One region of the Sporomusa aerivorans genome, then DNA from elsewhere that is predicted to be linked to it. Evidence: riboswitches for the same ligand, from Rfam matches in the RefSeq annotation. Region 1 holds a riboswitch; each other region holds the start of a gene.
The links. Region 1 has a riboswitch for cobalamin ahead of SATMO3_RS05525 (TonB-dependent receptor plug domain-containing protein). Riboswitches for the same ligand answer to the same signal wherever they lie in the genome.

Region 1 (3,279 bases):
ACTGTGGTCGATCGTCGAAAAGTTTTTTTACCAAGTGAAGGAATCCGGCGTTTTTGCTAAACGGCGTCAGACGCAGGTGCTGGCCTGGATGCGATCTCTGGTCGTGGAGCATCTGCAGCAACGCTTTTTCGAGCATCCGGCTGTGCAGGCCTGTCTGCCCCGGCTGGAGCAGGAAGTCGCGGCGGGAACCATGGTTACTACCCGCGCGGTTCAGGAATTGTTGCAGGCCTATGAGGGTAACCAGGAGTGATAATGCCGGTTTGAGTACATATATTGCCTGTTTCGTGGCAGAGACTGACTTTAGGTACGCTGTTTCTATTGGGGAAGCGGCGGGAAGAAGGTTTAAGCCCTAAAATAGATAAGCTTGCCCCATGACTGATGGCAAATTCAGACCAGGACAAGTGAGACAGGGGCATCCGGTCGCTTAATTTGATTTTCGCGGCCGGATGCAACATTTTGAGACTTTTAATATCCAGGTAATGCTTAGACTAAATTGAATTCTGGTGCATTTTCCGCTTATAAATAAGCAAAGTAAAAATTGGAGGATTGGATAACTAAAGAAAAGGAGATGACAAAATGCAAAAAATGAGAGATGAGATATCAAGGCGGACTATAGCCAGGATGGCAATTTATTATAATACCCTGAAAAAAATGCTGGCTGAAGGAGAAACAACATGTCCTTCCACCCAGATAGGGCAGCGTACCGGCATAAGTTCGTCAATAATACGCAAGGACTTGTCCTGCTTCGGTGAGTTTGGCACGAAAGGCGTCGGTTACAGGATTGACTTTTTATTGCAATGGATCGGCCAGATACTGGGATACACTACTGTCTGGAATACAGTAGTGGTAGGAATGGGAATGCCGCTATTAACTTTGAATTATCAAAGTTTCCTGCCACCCGGTTTCTGCATCGCTGCAGTTTTAGATATGAACGAGCAGAATTACGGCGTGTTGCTGCCGGAGTTGGGTCTACCCATTGAATCCTTGCAAAATTTAGAGAATGTTGTATTTGAAAAGAAGATAAGCATTGGCTTGGTTGCCGTACCGCCGGAAAAGGCCCAGACGGTAACCGACCGGCTTGTTGTCGCCGGTGTTATCGGTATCGCCAACTTTACCCAGGCTCAGGTGAGAGTGCCTGATAATATTTCCCTGACTCAGATTAACGCCGGGTCGATGATGAGCCAGCTTTCCTATGATTTGGCTCACCCGGTTGCTGCTTTGCGTTCTATAGTTTAGTATATAAATTAAATTTGTTTGACAATAGTTGCCGGCGGGTGCTATTATTGGTAGTAAATAACGGGTTTACTAAATTTGAATATCTTTAGTCAGGTGCCCTACGGGGCTTAATAGGGAAGACCGGTGAAAAACCGGCGCGGTCCCGCCACTGTAATGGGGAGCGAACCCAAGATATACCACTGGGAAGATAATCCCGGGAAGGTTTGGGCAAGCGTTGATCCGGAGCCAGGAGAACTGCCTGACTGCTAATCACCGTTGTACTCACGAGCGATGAGGAGGGGATTACAGCTGCCTTTGTAATGAATTCCTCTTGGCTATTTCGTTTAGCTGAGAGGATTTTTATTTTTACTTAACTTAATTGCATATGGTTATGTCAGGTGCCCTACGGGGCTTAATAGGGAAGACCGGTGAAGAACCGGCGCGGTCCCGCCACTGTAACGGGGAGCGAACCCAAGATATACCACTGGGACAAGTGTTCTGGGAAGGTTTGGGCAAGCGTTGATCCGGAGCCAGGAGAACTGCCTGATGATAATTACCGTTGAACTCACGAGCGATGAGGAGGGGATTAATGTTTCGAATTTCGGTTTAGACAGTTTGGTCAGTTTGCCGATATAAAGCCCCTCTCCGGTCCTTATGGAGAGGGGTTTTTCTGTGCAGAGGATACAATTTTTGAACTAACAGGTTCTATAAGAAAGACTCAAATTTGGTTGTTCTGAGGAAGATTATATAGAAATAAGGAGCGTGGCTTGAGTGAAACAAAGTAAAAGAAAGAAACGCAGTTTGTGTTGGCTGGGGGCTGTAGTGGCCTCTACAATGCTGATAACACCGCCTGTCTTTGCCCAGGAACAGGAAGAGTTTTCTTTGGACCAGTTGGTGGTAACCGCCAACCGGGTCCCGACGAAAGTATCTGAAGCTGCGGCCAATGTAACCGTGATTACCCGAGAGGAAATAGAACGGGGAAATTATACCAGCCTGACCGATGTTTTAAAGCATGCAGACGGAGTTGTTGTGTCGCAGCAGGGGTTTCCCGGAGGCGAGGAGTATATCTGGCTGAATGGTGACGAACGGGTTGCGATTCTGGTGGACGGCCGCAGAGCAAATTTAGGTAAGCTGGCCGGGTCAAGCACCCGTTCCACTTACGATTTAAACAGTTTTCCGGCCCTTGGCAATATTGAGCGCATTGAAATTGTGAAAGGAGCGGCATCGGCTTTATATGGCTCGGATGCAGTAGGTGGTGTAATTAATATCATCACCCGTAAGGGTGAGAAAACGCAGTCCTCCGTTAAAATGGGAACAGGCTCCTGGGGGATGCGCACTTATGATTTCACGACAGAGGGCAGCGACAACGATTGGAGCTGGTTTTTATCAGGCGGAAAACGAGAGCAGGATTACTATTCTTATAAGGATTTTAAGACCGGAACGGTAAAAGATATGCCCAATAGCGCCTATGACCAGAAGCACCTGACGTTACGGCTTGATAAACAGTTGACGGACGACACGTCGCTGACTTTCAGCGCCGGGCATGCCGACGACCATAAGGGACAGCCTGGCGGAGTTCCCGGATATTATAATCACAATGAAACCGCCTATCTGGATACGCTGACCAATACCTGGGATTTAACCTATCATATGAAGAGAAATGCTGAGGTACCAGCTGACCTGCGGATATATCAGAATTATTACAAATATAATTTTCAAGCTTCCGGGTCGAGCGACGGCATGTATAATAATAAGGAGTTGGGTATTTCCTGGCAAGATGGCTGGCGGCTGAATGAACGAAATCTGCTAACCGGCGGCGTCGAATGGCGGGACGTAAAAGTGCAATATCCCGGCTTCTACGACAATAAGAAAATCACCAATAAGGCGTTTTATCTGGAAGACCAGCTGCAGATCGACGATAAATGGGTCTTTACGCCAGGAGTGCGCTATGACCACTACAACATGTTCGGCTCAAAAACGACGCCGCGGGCTTCCTTGAATTACCAGATGGACAAGAATACAGACATGTATCTTTCCTGGGGCAAGGTGTTTAACGCCCCTACT
Region 2 (3,279 bases), 500 kb from region 1:
TACACTCATTTCCACAATGTAGTTGGCCATGATATGCAGCAAATCGGCAGCCGCTTTAAGCCGGTTTTCCGGAATAATGGCCACTTTGTCAAACAAGTCTGACAAAATGGCGGTATCCATGCCCGCCGGCAATAAGCGGTTAAACATTTCCTCTTTGGCATCATACCCCTGCTGCGGTAAAACGACCTGTCCGGCCAGCAACGCTCCGACATACTCGTTTTGCACAATAATGGGCGCGGCGAAATCGGTCAGCCCGCCATGGCAGTGATACACGACCGGACGCTGTCTTTCCACGGCGGCGCGGCCACCCCGGTCATCACAGGCCATGCAGCGGGCTAATCCTATGGGAAAGGACCGGACATAATCGCAAAACTCGGTAAATTTGCTGGGTCTGGTCACAGGTTTGCCATCGGCGTCAACCACAACAGCTGAAATGCCTGTAGTCTCCGAAAACTTGTCCTGAATCTCCTGCAGTATCTGGGTATTAACAATTTCCGACAAAACAAACCGTTTATAGTTTTGCACTATATTTCCCCCTGCGAACACTTTCGTAAGAGGTTATTTTAGCTGTTCCAGCTGCCGATTCCTGCCTAAGCGCGCAGACAATCGTCAAAAAGTGTCGCTAAATGGCTGCCAATTGCTCTGATTGCGGATTACTTAATTCGAAATCAGAGAGTCTGGCCATATTATACATGGTATAAGCCATGGTTTTAAGCATACCAATCATTAAAATGGCTCCGGTCCCTTCTCCCAAGGCCATGTTTGCCCGGATAGGAACATCATCGGCCAGGATATTGCCTAAGATCATGGCATAGCTCATCCCCGGTTCCTTGGAAAGATGGGAAGGCAAGCCAAAGTTTTCAACCTCTTTTTGAATACGGGATGCGCAAGCAAATGCCACAGCCGTAATAAAACCGTCAATCACAAACGGAATTTTCCGGTTTGCACACTCGGTCATTCCCGCGCAAATCGCCACAATATCAAAACCGCCAACACAGCGGAGAATATCTTCAATGCATTTGAAGGTTTCGCGGTGCCGCTCCACGCCTTTGGCCACAACCACACATTTTCTTTTCAGCACATCGCTGTTAGGACCGCTGGCGCCGTAGCCAACAACAAATTCGGGTAATATACCGGTCATGGCATGGAGCACAGCCGACGAAGTTGTTGTATTGCCGATGCCCATTTCCCCAAAGGAAATCAGGTTAGCACCATGTTGGTCCACGGCATACCCCACCATTTCCTGACCGATACGCCACGCTTTAGCAAATTCGTCCCGCGTCATGGCTTCGGTTTTCATGAAGTTCTTGCTGCCGGCTGCCACCCGCCGGTCTATGCCTACCCGTTTTTCATTTTTAATACCAATGTCAATGACCGAGTAAGGCACCTGATTAGCCGTGCAGAAGCAGCTGATAGTGGCTCGCCCGTCTACCATGTTTTGCGCCTGCAGGTAGGTGATCTCATCCGGAAAGGTAACAACGCCTTCTTCCACAACTCCGTTATCGGCGGCAAAAATCAAATGATAGGGTTTAATTTCCGGGTGCATCGTACCCCAAGCCAATAACATTTTTTTAAATACTTTTTCTAACAGCCCCAGACTGTTAACCGGTTTTGCTGCACCATCCACCAGTTCGTCTACTGCACTCCGATAATTCATGCCATTTCCCCCTTTAAAATAAAAAGTCCCTGGCCCAAAAGGGCTAGGGTTTTATCTTCTTAAAATCCTGTCCTTCCGGTACTACCCCTGGCGCGGGGGTAAATAACAGCCAAGACAGGCAGGTCTCCTGGCTTACGGATCATAAAAACATCCTGGCCTTCCCGGTTCCCGGTGGCATAGTAGGATATTTCTCCCCGATTACAGTGGCGCGACCGCGTCGTTTAAGGATTGTGAGCAATCCTTCCGAACTTCCCTATTCTCCTCTTATCTGATAAGAGGCACCTGTATGGTGGCATATATTAAATTTGTTGTTTCTTTGATGGCTCAATTTTACACCTAAAGCATTCTGCTGTCTACCACTTTGGAGCTTGTCGCAAGATGTTAAAGCATTTGGCCAAAAAAGTACTATTTCCCCGGTCTTGCTCTTACTGACATAGCCTGTTACGGTATCTGCCATATGGTTGTCAGTTGTTGTGATTTGTCACTTTATTGCCGACATCGCGCCAACTGCCGTCCGGGATCTTGCATAAATAAAAAAACGGTGTTATTGTTTTTAAGAACTTAAAGGAAAAGGGGGGCTGTGGTCAATGAAAAAGATCTTTGAATATTTTATGACACCGATTAGTATACTGGGAACAGGCTGCACGGAGCGAATCACCAGTTACATCAAACCAATGCTGTTTCGCAAAGCGCTGATCGTCAGCGATAAGGTTCTTGTCGAGACCGGCTTGATTGACAAACTCCTGGCACTACTTGACGAGGAAGGTATATTTTATATAATCTACAAAGATGTTTCTCCCAACCCCACCGTGAATCAGGTCAATTACGGGCTAAAACTCCTCAGGGATAACGGCTGCGACTTTTTGATTTCGTTTGGCGGCGGCTCGCCTCACGACTGCGCCAAAGCTATTGCGCTCTTAGCTACCAATGGCGGCGAAATCGCTCATTACGAAGGCTTAAACAAATCCCAGAAACGGGCAGCGCCGCTTATCGCCATTAATACTACGGCCGGTACAGGCAGCGAGCTGACCCGCTTCTGTGTCATCACCGATGAAGAACGTCATGTAAAAATGACAATTAACGATTGGCATGTCACTCCCATCATTGCCGTCAGCGACGCCGAACTTATGACCGGTATGCCGCCTGGTCTGACGGCAGCCACCGGCATGGACGCGCTGACTCATGCCATCGAGGCTTATGTGTCGACAAACGCCACACCGGTAACCGACTGCAAAGCGGTAAAAGCTGTTGAGCTAATTGTCGGCAATCTGGCCACAGCCTACTGCGACGGCAACGATTTAAGATCCAGAGAAGCCATGGTTTACGCTGAATACCTGGCGGGAATCGCCTTCAATAACGCGAGCCTGGGATATGTACATGCCCTGGCGCATCAGCTTGGCGGCTTTTATAATCTGCCGCACGGACTGTGCAATGCCATCCTGTTACCGGCAGTTATGGAATTTAACCTGCCGGCAGCCGTAACCAAATACGCCGATCTGGCCCATGCCGCCGACATTGATACGCAGGGCTTGTCGGCGGAAACCAGCGCCAAACGCTTTATCGCCCACATAAAAGGATTAAACCAAGAACTGGGATTACCGGCGAAACTCCAGGAATTGCGC
Region 3 (3,279 bases), 2.8 Mb from region 1:
CAAATCTCTGCCAGCCGGGCAAACGCCAGTTGCGCCGAGCTAATTCCCGGAATCACGCTAATACATTCTGCAGAAAATTGTTTTCTGATAGCCGCCAGCATACTGTAGAATCCCGGATCCCCCGATACCATGACTACTACATCCTGACTGGCCAGCTGACATTTGATAAAAGCCAACACACCTTCAATATCTTTATCAATAATTTTGGTAATCTGGCTTTCTGCGGCAAATGTGTCCAGCGCCCTTTTGCTGCCTACCAAAACATTAGCTGCGGTAATCGTCCGGCTAGCAATAGGCAGTACATAATCCGGCGAACCGGGACCAATGCCAACTATAACGATTCGATGTCTAGATTCCATCCTAAATGGCCTCCAATTTCCCGGGCCGTTTGGTCAAGCCCCAGTATGTCTCCCTGCAAAGTCACAATAACTGTTCCTACAGTCAGATCGCCGAACACGTAGCGTTTTGCTCTTTCACTTGCCCGCTCCGCCAGCAAATTATACACACCTGTCAGATTGTAACGGGCAATTATCGGCATGGCCGCCTCAGTAGTAGTTGATCCCAACACCTCTGCAACAGCAGCCTGCGGTGCGCCGCAGGCTGCCATATAGGCGGCCAGTGTTTCTAAACGGGCATCGGCCATGCGGTTATGAGTATGAAATATTCCGGCCGATACTTTGACGATCTTGCCAAGATGTCCAAATAAAAGCACCCTGTGCATACCATATTTAACAGCATGCTCTAACATATGACCGATAAAATTACTGGTCTGAACCACGGCTGCAGCCGGCAACCCATAACGGTTAATGGCTATATCCTGACCGATTTTACCCGGAGCAAATACAATATCTTGATACCCAAGTGCCTGTACTACACTGATCTGCGGTACCAGCGAATTTTTGAAAGCCTCTTCTGACATAGGTTCAACAATGCCGGTTGTACCTATTATGGATAGGCCGCCGGAAATACCCAGAATGGGATTGAGTGTTCTGGCGGCCAGTTTTTCACCGTCAGGAATAGAAACAGTCACAATAGCTCCTTTACCAGCCGGCAGACACTCAGACACGGCCCTGGTTATCATTTGGCGAGGCCCCGGGTTGACCGCCGGCTCACCTACCGGTACAGCCAAGCCGGGTTTTGTTACAGTTCCCACGCCGCTGCCGGCTTTTATAACAACACCTGGCTCGTCGGTAATAGTAACCTCAGCAGTAATTTTAACCCCATTGGTAATATCCGGATCATCACCGGCGTCTTTAATAATCCAGGCAATACCGCCACCGGCAATTGCCCGGCTTTCCGCCACCGGCGCCACCAGAACCGTCCCCTGTGGCGAAATAACTTCAACCTTGGTTGCCGTTTTACCCTGCCAGGCTAAAACGGCCGCCTTAGCAGCGGCAGCCGCACAAGTTCCGGTAGTGATACCTTTTCGCATTTGCCTGTCAGACAATAGAAAAACCCCCTTTAGCAGGGGGTATAATACCAAACAAAAAATGTCACTTGCCTGATTATTGTACCCACACCTGCCTATCTTCCGTAGGTCCTAACGGTATGTGTTAGAACAGGCAGGTCTCCTGACTCTGGATCATCACCCGCCTAAGCCTTCCCGGATTCCCCAGTGGCACGTATTAGGCAGCATCCCCATTACAGTGGCGGGACCGTGCCGGTGTTACACCGGCTTCCCTATTAAGCATGAAGCACCTATTCCCTTGCACTTATCCAATTACAATAGTATTAATATTCCATACAGTTAACCTAATTCCTGCAAAGCCGGCATCGATTATCAAAATTATATAATTCAAAATTTTTTCAGTAAATTTTGCGTTTTTTGTTATATTCCGAGAGGAATTAGGAATTTATTGCCGAAGGATATACTGGTCAGACCATCATACCGTTTAAATTTCATCTGCATTAAGGGGAGTGACGATGTTGAAAAAAGTAAGTGAGAACTGGCAGCCGGCATTGGCGGCCTGTTCCTGCAGCGCCGATTTTTTCTCTGACTTCGAAACCAGAGCTAAAAACGCTGCAGCCGAAGTGTTCCGTGTCAAAACAGCCGCTGAAGCCAAAGAAGTAATCACTAATCTTGTTAAATATACCAACGCCCGCAAAGTGGTCGCTGCCGACAGCCCCTTGCAGCGGGCCGCAGGTATTAACGCAGCTTTAACCGAGCTGGGAGTTACCCTGTATACTGAGCAGGCCGATATTGCCGAACACGCCGAAAGTGCCGACATTGGCATCTCGGCTGTCGAATTTGGCATTGCCGAATCAGGCAGCATCTGTCAGGACGCTTTGGCTTTTGAAAGCCGCCTTGTTTCCATGCTGCCGCCTGTCCATGTTGCGTTTATGAGCAGCAGTAATGTTGTGCAGGGTGTGTCAGAAGCCATGGAAGTTATCTCCCAGGTGTATGATCATGGTTATATCAGCTTTATAACCGGTCCCAGCCGTACTGCTGATATCGAACGAGTCTTAACAATCGGCGTACATGGCCCCAGCCGGCTTATCATTATTGCCGTTGATGAAGAAGTTAACGGAGGTGGCAAATAATGGAGGCTAATAATCGCAATATCAAAAACGAAATTCAAGAAAAGTTAAATGACGAAATACTACGCGGAGCATTAGGCCGTTTTGCCGAAGCCTATCCTGTAGCCAGAGCCAAAGCTTACGAAAATGTTCCGGATATCGATGCCTTGCGGGAACAAGTCCGACAAATGAAAATAAGCGCAGTCGCCGATATTGAAAGCCTTGCCGACAAATTTGAGTCTGAAGCCGCAAAACGAGGTGCAAAAGTATTCCGCGCCAAAGACGGCAAGGCGCTCAAAGAATACCTCATCAATCTCTGCAAAGAAAAAGGCGTGCAGCGAATTGTTAAATCCAAATCCATGGCGTCAGAAGAGATTCATCTCAACCATGATTTGGAGGCAGCCGGTCTGCACGTTAAAGAAACAGACCTGGGAGAATGGATTATCTCTCTGGCCGGCCATAAGCCGTCCCATATGGTAATGCCGGCTATTCATCTTAACCGTGAGCAAATTGCAGATTACTTTTCCAAGGAGCTTAAACAGGACATTCCCACCGATATACCTTTCATGGTCCAGGCAGCCCGTAAAGCACTCCGAACCGAATTTCTGCAGGCCGATATGGGTATATCCGGTGCAAATTTCGGCATAGCGGAAAACGGAGCCATTGGCTTAGTAACCAACGAAGGCAATGCCCGTTTGGTCACTACCCTGCCGCGCGTCCATGTTGTCATTATTGGCTATGAGAAGCTTATTCCTACAATAA

Region 2: it holds a riboswitch for cobalamin, as region 1 does, so the genes downstream of both, SATMO3_RS07915 (nicotinate-nucleotide--dimethylbenzimidazole phosphoribosyltransferase) here and SATMO3_RS05525 (TonB-dependent receptor plug domain-containing protein) in region 1, are expected to answer to the same signal.
Region 3: it holds a riboswitch for cobalamin, as region 1 does, so the genes downstream of both, cbiD (cobalt-precorrin-5B (C(1))-methyltransferase CbiD) here and SATMO3_RS05525 (TonB-dependent receptor plug domain-containing protein) in region 1, are expected to answer to the same signal.

Annotation. Positions count from the first base shown of each region.
Region 1 covers NZ_CP156926.1:1,255,092-1,258,370, forward strand. Annotated here, with positions in the region: gene meaB (methylmalonyl Co-A mutase-associated GTPase MeaB) at 1-250, shown strand, start outside; gene SATMO3_RS05520 (redox-sensing transcriptional repressor Rex) at 577-1,236, shown strand; cobalamin riboswitch at 1,311-1,493, shown strand; cobalamin riboswitch at 1,595-1,777, shown strand; gene SATMO3_RS05525 (TonB-dependent receptor plug domain-containing protein) at 1,987-3,279, shown strand, end outside.
Region 2 covers NZ_CP156926.1:1,753,179-1,756,457, reverse strand. Annotated here, with positions in the region: gene SATMO3_RS07920 (PocR ligand-binding domain-containing protein) at 1-525, opposite strand, end outside; gene SATMO3_RS07915 (nicotinate-nucleotide--dimethylbenzimidazole phosphoribosyltransferase) at 623-1,657, opposite strand; cobalamin riboswitch at 1,757-1,958, opposite strand; gene SATMO3_RS07910 (iron-containing alcohol dehydrogenase) at 2,245-3,279, shown strand, end outside.
Region 3 covers NZ_CP156926.1:4,015,317-4,018,595, forward strand. Annotated here, with positions in the region: gene cbiE (precorrin-6y C5,15-methyltransferase (decarboxylating) subunit CbiE) at 1-359, opposite strand, end outside; gene cbiD (cobalt-precorrin-5B (C(1))-methyltransferase CbiD) at 332-1,432, opposite strand; cobalamin riboswitch at 1,544-1,717, opposite strand; gene SATMO3_RS19350 (lactate utilization protein C) at 1,924-2,541, shown strand; gene ldhH (L-lactate dehydrogenase (quinone) large subunit LdhH) at 2,541-3,279, shown strand, end outside.